2 regions of the Micromonospora maris AB-18-032 genome follow, and region 2 is predicted to be linked to the other one. Evidence: riboswitches for the same ligand, from Rfam matches in the RefSeq annotation. Region 2 holds a riboswitch; the other holds the start of a gene.
What was found. Region 2 has a riboswitch for cobalamin ahead of VAB18032_RS13630 (ribonucleoside-diphosphate reductase subunit alpha). Riboswitches for the same ligand answer to the same signal wherever they lie in the genome.
Positions count from the first base shown of each region.

Region 1: it holds a riboswitch for cobalamin, as region 2 does, so the genes downstream of both, VAB18032_RS11645 (acyl-CoA thioesterase) here and VAB18032_RS13630 (ribonucleoside-diphosphate reductase subunit alpha) in region 2, are expected to answer to the same signal.

Region 1 is NC_015434.1:2,550,687-2,558,327, reverse strand. It holds gene VAB18032_RS11670 (taurine ABC transporter substrate-binding protein) at 1-813, shown strand, start outside; gene VAB18032_RS11665 (ABC transporter ATP-binding protein) at 800-1,570, shown strand; gene VAB18032_RS11660 (TauD/TfdA dioxygenase family protein) at 1,567-2,418, shown strand; gene VAB18032_RS33520 (response regulator) at 2,415-2,786, opposite strand; gene VAB18032_RS30005 (M48 family metallopeptidase) at 2,853-4,163, opposite strand; gene VAB18032_RS11650 (LysE family translocator) at 4,457-5,023, opposite strand; gene VAB18032_RS11645 (acyl-CoA thioesterase) at 5,084-5,596, opposite strand; cobalamin riboswitch at 5,716-5,931, opposite strand; gene VAB18032_RS32235 (hypothetical protein) at 5,959-6,249, opposite strand; gene VAB18032_RS11635 (MFS transporter) at 6,291-7,634, opposite strand; gene VAB18032_RS11630 (SDR family NAD(P)-dependent oxidoreductase) at 7,631-7,641, opposite strand, start outside.
Region 2 is NC_015434.1:3,032,954-3,040,594, reverse strand. It holds gene VAB18032_RS13640 (VOC family protein) at 1-349, shown strand, start outside; gene VAB18032_RS13635 (ribonucleotide-diphosphate reductase subunit beta) at 464-1,441, opposite strand; gene VAB18032_RS13630 (ribonucleoside-diphosphate reductase subunit alpha) at 1,489-3,864, opposite strand; cobalamin riboswitch at 4,000-4,205, opposite strand; gene VAB18032_RS30090 (endo-1,4-beta-xylanase) at 4,446-7,641, shown strand, end outside.

The sequences.
Region 1 (7,641 bases), 480 kb from region 2:
GCGAGCATCAACACCGCCTTCGTCGCCGGCAGCGTCGACATCGCGGCGATCGGGTCGAGTCCGGTGGCGCGCGGTCTCTCCGCGCCGCTGAACATTCCGTATCAGGTCGCCTTCGTCCTCGACGTGGCCGGCGACAACGAGGCGTTGGTGGCCCGCAACGGCGCCGGCGTCACCGACATCACCGGCCTGCGCGGCAAGAAGGTAGGGACCCCCTTCGCCTCCACCGCCCACTACAGCCTGCTGGCCGCCCTGGATCGAGCCGGCGTCAAGGAATCAGAGCTCACCATCGTCGACCTGGAGCCCCAGGACATCCAGGCCGCCTGGACCCGGGGCGACCTGGACGCGGCCTACTCCTGGTTGCCATCACTGGATGAACTCCGCAAGACCGGTACGGTGCTGATCACCAGTCGCGAACTCGCCACCGCCGGCAAGCCCACACTGGACCTCGGCGTCGTCGCCACGGACTTCGTTGAGGCGCACCCTGCCGCAGTCGACGCCTGGCGCAAGGCCCAGTCCCAGGCCCTGAACCTGATCCACGACGACCCCGCCGCGGCAGCGAAGTCGGTCGGCGCCGAACTCAACCTCAGCCCGGAGGAAGCGCAGCGGCAACTCTCGCAGGGCGTCTTCCTCAAGCCCGAGGACCTGGCCAGCCCCGAATGGCTGGGCACCTCCGCGGCCAAGGGCAAACTCGCTGACAATCTCGTCAGCGCCGCACAGTTCCTCAAGGACCAGCAGAAGATCGACGCTGTGCCAGACCTGGCGACCGTACAGGCAGCGATCTATACCGTAGGACTGCCCGATGCCCTCGGCTGAATCCGGCCACACCGCGGCGATCACCGTCACCGACGTCGAGCACAGATACGGCGAAGTCGTCGCCCTCGGTCCCATCGACCTGACAGTGCCGCCGGGCGAGTTCCTCGTCCTGGTCGGCGCGTCCGGGTGCGGCAAGAGCACACTGCTGCGGCTGATCGCCGGCTTCGAGCAGCCCACCACCGGCACGGTCCTGACCGACGGCGTACCACCGATCCCAGGGCGCAGCGCCGGCCTGGTTTTTCAGCAGCCCCGGCTCTTCCCGTGGAAAACCGTCGGCGGCAACATCGAGTTGGCACTGCGGTACGCCGGGCAGCCCACCGATGGCGTCGACGCGCTCCTCAACCGGGTCGGGCTGCACGACGTGGCAAAGCGCCGCACCTGGCAGATCTCCGGCGGTCAGCAGCAGCGAGTCGCCATCGCCCGGGCCCTCGCCGCCGACCGCCCACTGCTGCTCCTCGACGAACCGTTCGCAGCGCTCGACGCGCTCACCCGCGAGCGCCTCCAGGAAGACCTTCGCTCGGTCAGCACCGCGCCCGGGCGCACCTCGATCTTCGTCACCCACAGTGTGGACGAGGCAGTCTTTCTCGGCAGCCGGGTCGTGGTGCTCAGCCCTCGCCCCGGCCGGATCGTCCTGGACCTGCCCATCCACCTACCTCGCACCGGCATCACCCCGGACGACCTGCGAGGCCTGCCCGACTACGCCGCCCTGCGCGCCGAGATCGGACACGCCGTCCGAAGCGAAGGAGCATCCGCATGACCACGGTTCACACCCCGCTCGACCTCGAACCGCTGGGACCACACTTTGGCGCTCTGGTCCACGGTCTGGACCTGGCCATCGCCAGCGACGAGGAGGTCACGGCGCTGCGCGCCGCGCTGGTCGACCGCAAGGTGCTCTTCCTGCGCGATCAGCGCCTCGACGACGATGGCCAGGTGCGTCTGGGACGCAGAATCGGAGAACTGACAGCATCCCACCCCGTGGTCGGCGGCGTCGATGACGCACACCCCGAGATCTACGCCCTCGACAGCACGGACAACGGCTTCGCCGACGTCTGGCATACCGACGTCACCTTCATGAAGCGACCACCACTCGGCTCGATCCTGCGCGCCGTCATCCTCCCGCCCACCGGAGGCGACACCACCTGGGCCGACGCGCAACTGGCGTACGACTCGCTCAGCGAACCGGTACGTCGGCTTGTCGATCAACTCACCGCCATTCACGACGGCACTCGCGAGTTCGGCTACTATCTCGCCCAACGCGGAGGCAACGTGTGGGAGGGCCAACAGGTGTCCCGACTGGATCCGGTCGAACACCCGGTGGTCCGGGTCCATCCCGAGACCGGCCGTCGAGGGATCTTCGTGAATCCGGGTTTCACCTCGCACATCGTCGGCGTATCGGACTTCGAGAGCCGGGCCATCCTGGACCTGCTCTACGCCCACCTCACCAAGCCGGAGCACATCGTGCGGCACCGATGGCGCCCCGGGGACGTGGCGCTCTGGGACAACCGCAGTACCGCCCACTACGCCAACCGGGACTACGGATCCGCTCGACGGGTCATGCACCGCATCACCCTGCGCGGCGACATCCCCCGCGGACCGAAGGACTAGGTGCACTGCCGAACCTGTAGTGGTTGATCGTTGACGATGTGCCGGTGGTGCGTCGTGGCGAGCGCCTCCCACCAGGCGGGGTCGGGGGCATTCAGCCCCGAAAGCACGGCCGGCCGCACCTCCCGGTCGTAGTACGGCGCGGTCTCCGGGACGCAGCTCGGCATGGCAAGGCCGAGCAGCACCGGCGGTGGGCGCTCCTCGAGCACGAGCGCGGCCACCCGATGCGGTGCGAGCGCGGCGTAGACGTACCGGTCGACGTTGAAGGTCGTGAGAATGATGATCCGCGGTGGCCTCGCCATGCCGTCGACCATTCGGCGAGTCGCCTCGATGCCGTCCATCACGGGCATGCGGATGTCCCTGAGCACCACGTCGGGCTCGTTACGGCGGACCACGGCGACCGCCTCCACGCCGTCGGCGGCCTCACCGGCAACCTCTCAGAACCGGTCCCGGGTTCCGAGGAGGATGTTGTGTGCGGCGCGGCGCCGTGGCGCGAGCTCGGTGTCGATATCGGCCCAGCGCCTGGTGTCAACACAGAGAGCTCCGTCGACAGCAGGCAGGGCCTCGATCAGCCGCATCCGCTGGTCTTCGCCCGGGTGGGAACTCCACAGGTCGGTGGTCCGCCGGCTGAGCTGACGAGCCAGCGGCAGACGAGCAGCCAGGCTTTCCCGGGCTTCAGCAGCCGCCGCCTCCAACTGCTCGCCGTCGATACGCGGCGCCAGGTGCCACAAGTCCTGCCAGATCCGGCCAGCGAGCAGGACCGTCTCGGAGGATCGGAGGAAGGCCGCGCTGCCGGCGACCCGGCGGGCGACCAGATCCGCCCGGTATTCGGCGCGGCGGCTGTCGGGCATCGCCACGCTGTCGACGAGCAACTGCGCGGTCGCGCCAGCGACATTGGCGAGAGCGACGATTCCATGGACGATCATCCCGAGGAGCACAACCGGCCCCGACCCCTGCTCGGCCAGCGAGTCAGCCGCGTGAACGGCACGCCGCCAGGGGTTCCGCCCACCGGTGGCCACTACCGCCCGGGCGCCGAACGTCCTCGCCAGCAGGGTCCTCCGCACCCGAAGCGGATCGCCGTTGGCCAGGTGCCCCAGTTCGTGGGCCAGCAGCGAAACCCGGGCCGGCCGCGGCAGCATCACCCACAGGGGAATCCCGATGACGAGCACCGACCGCTGACGCCAACCCAGCCGCGCGACACCGGCGTTGAGACTCAGATCTGCACAGATCACGTCGGGAACCGGTGTTCCGGCGGCATCAGCGACTTCCCGCACCAGCCGGTGCAACTGCGGGGCCTCGCGCTCAGTGATCACGCCATACCTGGGCACCCGCCCGAACGACGGCTTGACCAGCAGCAGGACGAGCACAGCCGGGATCGCCAGGGCCAGCCTGACCCCCTGCGGCAGGTCGCTGGCCACGACGAGCCAGGCGAGGTAGCCCACCGCCGCCACCCCCAGCAGGGCCAGCAGCACGGAGACCACCGACAGCCAGACCTCCCCCGACGACGTCCCATCCGGGCGGGCCTCCGGGGCGGCCAGCACCTGCTCATACGTCGCCCGGTCGATCTCCAACCCTCGCCGGAACCCCCACCGACCGATCATCCTGGTGCCGCGCCACGGGGCCAGGGCGGGGTCGTACACGTCCAGGTTCCACTGACAGGCAGGGCACCACGAGGGCGCCCCCGCCTCCAGCAGGACCAGCTCGTGGGCACAGGCCGGACATCTGCTCAGCGTCGTCTTCGTCGGCACGAGGGTGGAGTCTAGATCGAAGTGACAGCAGTGCATGGTCCGGCTCGGGCGCCGCCGGACGCCATCGGACCGCCTACCTGAGGAAGGCCCGTCACTGAGCCTTTTCCAACCTGATCTTGCAGGTCAGCGCAGGTAGGCCGGGGCTGCTGATCGATGAGGGCGAGGCTCCAGGTAAGACAGCAATCTGTGAGTGTGGTTTGTCAAAGCCACCCGCTACGACTCGCCGTGCGCTACGAAGCCACCCTCACCATCGCCGCCATCAACCAATGGCTCCGCGCCCTACGAAACACGGCCTAGCCCAGTGCGAGGCGAACGCCAAGCGCGACGAAGGCGAACGCGCAGAGTCGGTTGATGCGCCGTGACCAGAGTCCGTCGGTCATTCGATGCGCCAGGCGTCCGACGCCCGCGCCGAGGGTGACGTCAACTGTGAGCTGCACGGCGACGAACAGAGCACCGAGCAGGATGAGCTGGGCGGTGGGGTCGCCGGCAGCTGGATCGACGAACTGGGGCAGAAACGCCACGCTGAACATGATCATCTTCGGGTTGAGCAGGTTGGTTACCAACCCGCGCAGAAATGCCTGGCGAGGCGTTGCGCCGCGCTCGGGGTGGCTGTGGTTGGCGGTGCCGCTGAGGCGTACGGCTCGGATTCCGAGGATGACCAGATACACGGCGCCGGCCCAGCGGATGGCGGTGAACAGCACCGGCGATGCGGTGATCACCGCGGCCAGGCCGCAGACCACCGCCGCGACGTGGATGGTTTCTCCCGCGGCGACGCCGAGTGCAGCGATGACGCCGGATCGGGCGCCGTAGCGGGTGGCATTGGTGAGGACGAACATCATGTCGGGACCGGGTGTGATCATGAGAACGGCGATCACGGCAAGGTAGCCCACGAGGGTCGTTACTGACAGTCCGAGCAAGGCTCAGCCCTCCTCGGCACCGTCAAGCAGAGCGCGGCGTAGCGCGAGTCGGTGTTCGCGGCGGATCTGTGCCTCGCGGTAGCGTCGCCGATCCCCGTCGGTCTCGGGTAGCAACGGCGGGACGGCGCGAGGATGTCCGTCGTCGTCGATCGCCACCATGACCAGGTGGGCGGTGGCCACGTCGGTGGGGGGCACGGCCCGGTCCCACCGGTCTGCGGTCACCTTGACGGCCACCTCCATGGAGCTGCGTCCGGCCCAGGTGATCCGGGCGTCGACGTGGACCACATCGCCGACCCGTACCGCGCGGAGAAAGGCCGTCTCGTCGATGGCGGCGGTGACCGCCGGCCCGTCGGAATGCCGGGCGGCAACCACCCCGGCTACGGAGTCGATGAGGTTGAGGATCCGGCCTCCGTGAACTGTGCCCATCAGGTTGGTGTGGTGCTGGTCCATGATCTGCGACAGGGTCAGGTGCGATGCCGATGATGGCCGACCGGCGAGCGTAGTGGTGTCGTGCATTGCGTGGTCCGTCCTCGGGAAGCACACCGCCTACTCGGCTGGGTGCACGTCGAGGACACGCCGGACCGTGGCGTGTCACCCGCTCGACCCACCCGCGAGGTCGACGGCAGCGCACACACGTCGTGTACGCGGCGCGGGCAGGTCTTCGGACTCGCGGGCGTGACCGGGCAGTACCGGTCTCCTACTGGCCATCGCTTCCCAGGCAGGTGCGCCCAGTGCTGTTGACGGCGGTCGTTCCCACTCACCGCTGCGGGGCAGTCCCGGACTCTCACCGGGTTCCCTCTTACGACGCCCGTCCTGTCGAGGTCGGGCGAACCAGCGCCGCGACCATCGTACTCAGTCCACCAGGCGGTGCTGGCGTGTCAGGTGTCGTTGGTGACCGCCGTCTCGTTGTCCTGATGGTTGGTGGGGCCGACGATGACGAACACCCCGGTATCTGCGGTCTCGGCGATCTGCCGTTGCGCGTGGGTGATGGGCCCGGCCGCCAGGGCCGCGTTCGCCGCCCCGAAGGTCAGCGGTGGCTGCTGTCTGAGTTCACCGCTACGCTTCGCCGCCACACCCGCCGCCGTCGCGGCATTCCTGGCCGACGCCGTCGGCTGGCGTTGGGCATTCTGGCTGCTGGCTCCCGGCCCGATGCTCGGGACGCTGGCCATGCGCGCTTTCGCCCGGCGACCGGTGCCGGCCTGAGCACAAATCAACCGGTGTGGCGTGTCCGATCCAGCTTCCAGCGCACTTGGAATGTCAGCGCCGCGGCCATCAGCACCGCCGGGACCACGGTGAAGCCGATCAACAGGGCGGTGTGGGCGGACTCCGGCTGCGTCACGGTCTGCCCCTCGGTGGTGGAGATGAAGCCGCCCAGGGCGAGCACGGCCGAGTACACGTACGGGCCGATTGCGGTGCCGGTGGCTTCGGTGGCAGTCCAGACACCGGTGTAGGCGCCAGCCCGGACGGTACCGCGCTGCTCGGCGGCCGCGACCGCATCCGGGACCATCGAGAACGCGAACAGCTGCAGCCCGGCGAACGCGATGCCCAGGACGCCGACCACCGCGACAGCCGGCCCGGTGCCGTAGCCGAGCAGCGGCGCCAGCGAACCGGCCACGAAGACCGCCTGGCAGATCAGCAGGCCACGCTGCTTGCCGATGCGCCGGGACACCTGCATCCACACCGGACCGGCGATCACCGCTGGACCGAGGAACGCCCCCATGAACACGGCGGTCAGCCCAGAGTTCTCGAAGACGTACCTGGTGTAGAACGGCAGTGCTGCGAGGAACAGGTGAGTAGTGGTGCCGGTGAACAGGTAGGACAGCACCAGCGCGCGGAAGTCGGGGTCCCGCCAGGCGACCGCGATGTCACCGATGGTCGAGTGGGCCGCCTTCTGGTCGGGCATCCGGAAACCGGCGTGGGCAGTGAGACGCCGTACCCCGGTCAGTGCGACCAGCCCGGAGATCACCATGACGCCGGAGAGCAGCAGGGCCATCCAGCCGTAGTCGCCGCGCCGTCCCGACTCCACCAGCGCCGGTGCAGCCACACCGGCACCAAGCAACCCGAGGGTGAGGAAAAGCATCCGGAACATGAACACCCGGGTGCGCTCGTGGTACCCGACTCGAAGATCGGACGGGGTGGTCAGGTAGGGCACCTGGAAACACGCGAAGAGCAGGTTGCCGGCGATGAACCAGCCGCCCACCCAGAGCGCCGCCGATGCGCCGGAGAGACCGGCGGGCACCGAGAACATCGCCACCATGGCCACCGGAAGCAGCAGACCGACCCGCAGCATGCCGAGGCGGTGTCCGCTGCTGCGCGCTTCCCGGTCGGATCGGCTGCCCAGCATCGGATGCACGATGATGTCGATGATCTTCGGCAGCAGCAGGGTGAGACCGGCCAGGAACGGCGAGACACCGAGCGTATTGGTGAGGAAATAGAGCAGCAGCAGGCCGGGAACGGTTACCCAGACGCCCATCCCGACCGAGCCGGTGGCGTACGCGGTCAGGTCACCTGCCCTGGTCCGCACCTCGCCCGCCGCCCCGCGCAGCGCCGTCATCGGGTCG
Region 2 (7,641 bases):
GCAGGTCGGCTACTTCTGGGCTGCTGCGCTCGGCTGGCCGCTGGTGTGGGACCAGGACCAGGAGACCGCGATCCGATCGCCGCACGGCGGCCCGAAGATCACCTGGGGCGGCCCACCACTGATGCCGAGGTTGGGCCGTAACCGCCTGCACTTCGACGTCGTACCCCCGCCCGGCGGTGACCAGCAGGCAGAGGTCGACCGCCTCCTCGCCCTCGGCGCCACCCGAATCGACGCCGACCTGGATGCGGGCCGGGGCGAGACCAACCGGGGCGAGACCGGTCGGAGCGAGACCGGCCGGGTGGCGATGGCCGACCCCGACGGCAACGAGTTTTGCGTCCTGACTGCCTGACGCGTAGTCGCCCTACAGCGCCGACGATGTGGACGCCGTTTCGGCGGTATGGCGGTATCCGGGTGGGTGGGTGACCGCCATACCGCCGAAACGGCGAATCGGATGAGACCGGGATCAGAAGTCGTCGTCGAAGGCCACCGTGCCGGTGACACCGACCTGGTAGGCCGACACCCGGCGTTCGAAGAAGTTGGACAACTCCTGCACGTCCTGCAGTTCCATGAACGCGAACGGGTTCGTCGAGCCGTACATCGGTGCGATGCCGAGCATCGCCAGCCGCCGGTCGGCCACGTGTTGCAGGTACTGGCGCATGTCGGCCAGCGGCATGCCGGAGACGCCCTGCTCCAGCAGGTCGGCGGCGAACTGGACCTCGCAGTCGACCGCCTCGGCGAGCATGTCGCGCACCTGCTGCTCCATTTCGGCGTCGAAGAGGTCGGGCTCCTCGGCGCGTACGGTGTCGACGACGTCGAAAGCGAAGGCCATGTGCATCGACTCGTCGCGGAACACCCAGTTGGTGCCGGAGGCCAGCCCGTGCAACACACCCCGGGAGCGCAGGAAGTACACGTAGGCAAAGGCGCCGTAGAAGAACAGTCCTTCGATGCAGGCGGCGAAGCAGATCAGGTTGAGCAGGAACGCCCGCCGGTCGGCCCGGGTCTTCAGCTCACGCAACTCGAAAATCGAGTCGATCCACTTGAAACAGAACTCGGCCTTGCGGGCGATCGACGGGATGTTCTCCACCGCCGCGAACGCCTCGTACCGTTGCTTCTCGTCGGGCACATAGGTGTCGAGCAGGTTCAGGTAGAACTGGACGTGCACCGCCTCCTCGAACAGCTGCCGGGACAGGTAGAGCCGGCCCTCCGGGGAGTTGATGTGCTGGTAGAGGTTGAGCACCAGGTTGTTGGCGACGATGGTGTCGCCGGTGGCGAAGAAGGCGACAAGTCGGGACACCAGGTGCTGTTCGGCCGGGGAGAGCTTGGCCAGGTCGGCGAGGTCGGCGTGCAGGTCGACCTCCTCGACGGTCCAGGTGTTGCGGATCGCATCCTTGAACCGGTCGAAGAACTGCGGGTAGCGCATCGGCCGCAGGGTCAGGTCCATGCCCGGGTCGAGCAGCAGTTGCCGGGTCTGGGTTTCGGAAACGGTGGTCACTGGCAGGCCTCGCAGCTCTCGGGGTTCTCCAGGGAGCAGGCCAACGCCTCGTCGTCGCCGACAGCGACGATCGCCGGGGCGGCCGGGGTGACCGCGACGGTGGCCTGCTGGATCCGGGTCGCCGGACGCGACCGCAGGTAGTAGGTGGTCTTCAGCCCGGACTTCCAGGCGTAGAGGTACATCGAGGAGAGCTTGCCGATGGTCGGCGCGCTGATGAACAGGTTCAGCGACTGCGACTGATCGATGAAAGGGGCACGGGCGGCGGCCAGGTCGATCAGCGCCCGTTGCGGCAGCTCCCACGCGGTGCGGAACAGTTGCCGTACGTCTTCGGGCAGCTCGGCGATGCCCTGCACCGACCCTTCGGCCCGTTTGATCTGCTCCCGGATCGACGCCGTCCACAGCCCTCGCGCCTTGAGTTCGCGGACCAGGTACGTGTTGATCTGGAGGAACTCGCCGGACATCGTCTCGCGTTTGAACAGGTTGGACACCTGCGGCTCGATGCACTCGTAACAGCCGGCGATCGAGGCGATGGTGGCCGTCGGCGCGATGGCCACCAGCAGCGAGTTCCGCAGCCCGTGCGCGGCGATCGTCTCGCGCAGCGCGGCCCACCGCTGCGCCTGGGTGAGGTCGGCGCCCCACAGGTCCGGGTGCAGCTCACCGCGCGCGGCACGGGTGTCGTCGTACGCCGGGTGCGGGCCGAACTGCTGGGCGAGCTGTGCTGAGGTCTCCAGAGCGGTCAGCAGGATCTCCTCCTGCACCCGGCTGGACAGTTCCCGGGCGGGGGTGGAGTCGAACGGCATGCGCAGGGTGAAGAAGGCGTCCTGCAGGCCCATCAGCCCGAGCCCGACCGGTCGCCAGCGCGGGTTCGACGCCGCCGCCTGCTGCGCCGGGTAGTAGTTGATGTCGATGACCCGGTCGAGGAAGAGCACCGCCGTGCGGACGGTGGCGCGCAGCTTCTCCCAGTCGATGCCGTCCGCGGTGAGGTGCGCGGCGAGGTTGATCGACCCGAGGTTGCACACCGCGGTCTCGGTGTCGTTGTTGACCTCCAGGATCTCGGTGCACAGGTTCGACAGGTGGATGGTGTTGCCCGGCGCGCCGGTCTGGTTGGACAGCCGGTTGGCCGCGTCCTTGAACGTCATCCACCCGTTGCCGGTCTGCGCGAGGGTGCGCATCATCCGCCCGTACAGGTCGCGGGCCTTGACCGTGCGGACCGCCTTCTTCTCCGCCGCCCGGTACGCCTCGTCGAACGCCTCGCCGTACAGGTCGGGCAACTCCGGCGCGTCGGAGGGGTCGATCAGCGACCAGTCGCCGTCGGCCTCCACCCGGCGCATGAACTCGTCCGGGATCCAGTTGGCCAGGTTCAGGTTGTGCGTACGCCTCGACTCCTCCCCGGTGTTGTCGCGCAACTCCAGGAACTCCTCGATGTCCGGGTGCCAGGGTTCCAGGTATACGCAGGCCGCGCCCTTGCGCCGGCCACCCTGGTTGACCGCCGCCACCCCGGCGTCGAGGGTCTTGAGGAACGGCACGATGCCGTTCGAGCGCCCGTTGGTGCCCCGGATCAGTGCCCCACGACCCCGCACCCGCGTCCAAGAGATGCCGATGCCGCCGGAGAACTTCGACAGCTTCGCCACCTGGTGATACCGCTCGTAGATCGAGTCGAGTTCATCGCGGGGCGAGTCGACAAGGAAACACGACGACATCTGGGTGTGTCGGGTGCCGGAGTTGAACAGCGTCGGCGAACTCGGCAGGTAGGCCAGGCTGGACATCAGCCGGTAGAAGCCGATCGCCTCGCCGGGCGTCTGGGACAGCCCGCAGGCGACCCGCAGCAGCCAGTACTGCGGGGTCTCCACCACCTGCCGGGTCTGCGGATGCCGCAGCAGGTACCGGTCGGCGACGGTGCGCAGCCCGAAGTACTCGAACCGCAGATCCCCCGCCGGGTCGACGGCGTCGTCCAGCTTGCGGGCGTTGCGGGCCACGAACGCGGCGGTGGCGTCGCCGATCAGGCCCAGGCCGTGGGCGTACCGGATGGACTGGCTGAAGCTGGCCACCTGCTGGCCGCGTACCTCCTTGTCGACGAACGCGGCCAGCAGCCGCGCCGCGAGCCTGGAGTACTGCGGCTCCTCACCGATCAGCTCGGCGGCCGTCTGGATCGACAGCTTGTCCAGCTCGGCGGTGGTCGCACCGTCGTACAGGCCGCTTATCGTCTTCGTCGCCACCCGCAGCGGGTCGATCTCGTCCAGGTCGGTGACCCAGCGCTCCACCGCCTTGACGATCTTGTTGACGTCCACCGGCTCGGTGTCGCCGTTGCGTTTACGCACCTGCATCACGTGCCGGCGTTGCTCCGGCCCCGCCTGTGCCCGGGTCACCGTCATGGCCCCTCCTCGTACCGGTCGGTGAAGGTCGACGGGCACGCGGGAGGACGCCGCCGGTCACCGGACGGACTGACTGCCGTCGACGACCAGCTGATGGCGTCGGCCGTCCCGCGCGGCCTTCGACCGCCGCACACGTACGCGTGCGGCGCGCTGGCAGGTCTTCGGACTCGTGGGCGTGTTCGTGCCTACTGGCCGTCGCTTCCCAGACCTGGCGGGCCCAGTGCTTCGTTGACGGCGGTCGTTCCCACTCACCGCTGCGGGGCAGTCCCGGAATTCCACCGGGTTCCCTCTTGCCTCGGCCGTCGTGGAGTGACTGCCGAACCAGCTGCGGGCACTACTATATATGGGAACGGGCCAGGAACCTCAACACCACATGCTGTGTCGCCACGCGTGTCGATCGAATCATCCGCCCGAGCGCGACGACCGCCGCCGAGGCAACCGACCCCACGCATCTTTCCGAAAACTTCCGGAAGTTCTGGCTATGCCAATCGGGTCGACATAGCATGCACGCGCTTGGATCTGTCCGGAAACCCGACGTCAGGCACCCCCACCACTGTCCAATTTGCGTAAGGGACCAGTCGATGCGCCTGTGGAATCCGTCCCAACGATCACGACGCCGATCACGAACTTTCGCCGTACTCTGTTCGGCCGCGCTCGTCGCGGCCATCACCGTCGCCCCCACCCCGGCCGTGGCCGACGAGGTCGTGCTCAGCAACGACTTCGAGTCCGGCTCGTACGCCCCCTGGGGACCACGCGGTGACGTGACCCTCGCCATCGCCGACGAGGGTCACGACAGCGACGGCAGCCTGTCGGTCACCGGCCGTACCGCCAACTGGCAGGGACCGGCCACGAGCGCGACCGCGCTGATGCGGCCCGGCAACCGATACACGGTCACCGCCTGGGCGAAACTTCCGACCGGCACCGAGGGCAGCGCCGGTGTGCACTTCACCGTCGAGTCCACCCCGGCCGGTGGCGGCGAGAACACCTACACCTGGATCGGCGACAACGTCACCACCACCGCCGACGAGTGGGTACGCATCGGCGGCGAGTACACCCTGCCCACCGGTCTGGACGCCGCCACCCTCTACGTGGAGGCGGAAGGCAACACCCCGTTCCTGCTCGACGACGTCCTGATCACCGCGCTGGACGGCGGCGGGGGCGGACCGGAGCCGGGCACGATCGTCATCGACACCGACTTCGAGGACGGTCTGGACGGTTGGGGACCCCGCGACGGCGGTCCGGGCGCCCCGACGGTCACCCTCACCGACGTCGCGCACGGCGGCACCTCCGCCGCGCTGGTCACCGACCGGGTGAACCAGGGCGCCGGCCTGGGCCGCGACGTGACCGGCCTGTTCACCGCGGGTGTCACCTACGAGCTCAGTGCGTGGCTGCGGTTCGCCGCCGGTCAGCCGGCCGACCAGATCTGGCTCAGCCTGGCCAGCACCGCCGGGGACAGTCAGTCGTTCAGCACCCTCGCCCAGTTCGAGACGATCACCAACTCGGGCTGGACGGAGGTGACCGCGCGGTTCACCATGCCGGCGGCGGACAGCGCCTTCCTCTACTTCGAGACCCGCTGGCAGGGCGAGGACGTGACCGGCAACACCAGCGACTTCCTGGCCGACGACATCGTCGTGCAGGTGCCCGAGCCGCCGGTCATCGAGGACCTCACCCCTCTGCACGAGACCACCGACTTCCCGGTCGGCGTGGCCATCGACAGCCGGGAGACGATCGGTGCTCCCGCCCAGTTGCTGACCCGGCACTTCAACCAGATCACGGCCGAGAACCACATGAAGCCGGAGGCCTGGTACGACGAGGCGGGCAACTTCCGCCCGCACGAGCAGGCGCTGACCATGATGGACTTCGCCCGCGACAACGACCTGCGCGTCTACGGGCACGTGCTGGTGTGGCACAGCCAGACCCCGGCCTGGTTCTTCACCGACTCCGCCGGACAGCCGCTGACCACCTCGGCGGCCGACCAGCAGGTGCTGCGGGAGCGGCTGCGTACGCACATCTTCAACGTCGCCGAGTCGCTGAGCGAGCGGTACGGCCCCTTCGGCTCCTCCACCAACCCGCTGTACGCCTTCGACGCGGTCAACGAGGTGGTCAGCGACAGCGGCGAGTACAGCGACGGTCTGCGTCGCAGCGAGTGGTACCGGATCCTCGGTGAGAGCTTCATCGACCTGACCTTCGAATACGCCGACGAGGCGTTCAACGACGTGTACGCCGCCGAGGGCGCTGACCGTCCGGTCACCCTGTTCATCAACGACTACAACACCGAGCAGAGCGGCAAGCAGGCCCGTTACCTGGCCCTGGTGCAGCGACTGCTCGCCCGCGACGTGCCGGTGCACGGGGTGGGTCACCAGTTCCACGTCTCGCTGGCCATGCCGGTCAGCGCCCTGGAGACCGCGTTGGAGACGTTCGCCGACCTGCCGGTCACCCAGGCCGTCACCGAACTCGACGTCACCACCGGCACCCCGGCCACCCAGGCGAAGTTCATCGACCAGGGCTACTACTACCGGGACGCCTTCCGGATCTTCCGGGCGTACGCCGAGGATCTGCTGGCCGTCACGGTCTGGGGGCTCACCGACGGGCGGTCCTGGCGCTCCGGCAACGGCGGTCCGCTGCTGTTCGACGACAACCTGCGCGCCAAGCCGGCCTATTACGGGGCGGTCGACGGTGAGCTGCCCGCCCGGCTGCGGACCGCGAACGTCTTCGCCGGTGACGTGCCGCTGGCCGCCGCCGCACCGACGGACCTGACCTGGCGCAAGCTGCCGCTGCACTCCGTCGAGGACGTCGCCGGGTTCCAGCTGCGCTGGGCGCCGGACCACCTGACCGCGTACGTCACGGTCGACGACACCACGGTCTCCGGCACCGACCGGGTCAGCTTCGTGCTGGGCGGCGAGACCTACCACGTCGGCCGGGACGGCAGCGGTGACGTACCGGCCGTGGCGGCCGCCCGGGACGGCGGTTACCACCTGGTCGCCCACCTGCCGCTGGCCGCAGCGGCCGAGGGCGACACCCGCACCCTGGACGTGCAGGTGCGCGACGGTGACATCACCTCCGGGTGGAACACCCCGGGCGCGGTGGGCACCCTGACCCTGGTCGAGGAACTGTCCTACGTGGAGGTACGGGAGGCCGCCGAGGCACCGGTGATCGACGGCTCGGTCGACGCCGGCTGGGCGAACGCGACCACGGTGACCACGGACAAGCAGGTCTCCGGCACCGACGGGGCGAGCGCGCAGGTCCGTACCCTCTGGCGGGGTCAGACGCTCTACGTGCTGGCCGAGGTCACCGACCCGGTGGTGGACGTCTCCGGTTCCGATCCGTGGATCCAGGACTCGGTCGAAATCTACGTCGACGCCGGCAACTTCAAGAACGGCAGCTTCCGGTACGACGACACGCAGATCCGGATCAACGCCGACAACGTGGTGTCGTTCGGCACCGGCGACGAGGGGTTCCAGGCGAACCGGCTGGAGAGCGCGACGGTTCGCACCCCGACGGGTTACACCGTCGAGGCGGCGATCAGCCTGCTCGAATACGGTGGCCTGGGCACCTTCCACGGCCTGGACTTCCAGGTCAACGACGCCTCCGACGGGGCCCGGACGAGCATCCGCAACTGGGCCGAGCAGGAGGGCGCGGGCTACCAGAGCACCGCGCGCTGGGGGGTCGGCCGGTTGGTGGCCGGGTCGAACGTGGAGGTGGCGCTGAAGCAGATCACCCGCTGGTACTCCGACAGCGGCGGCGGCTACTGCGCGACCATCACCGCGACCAACACCA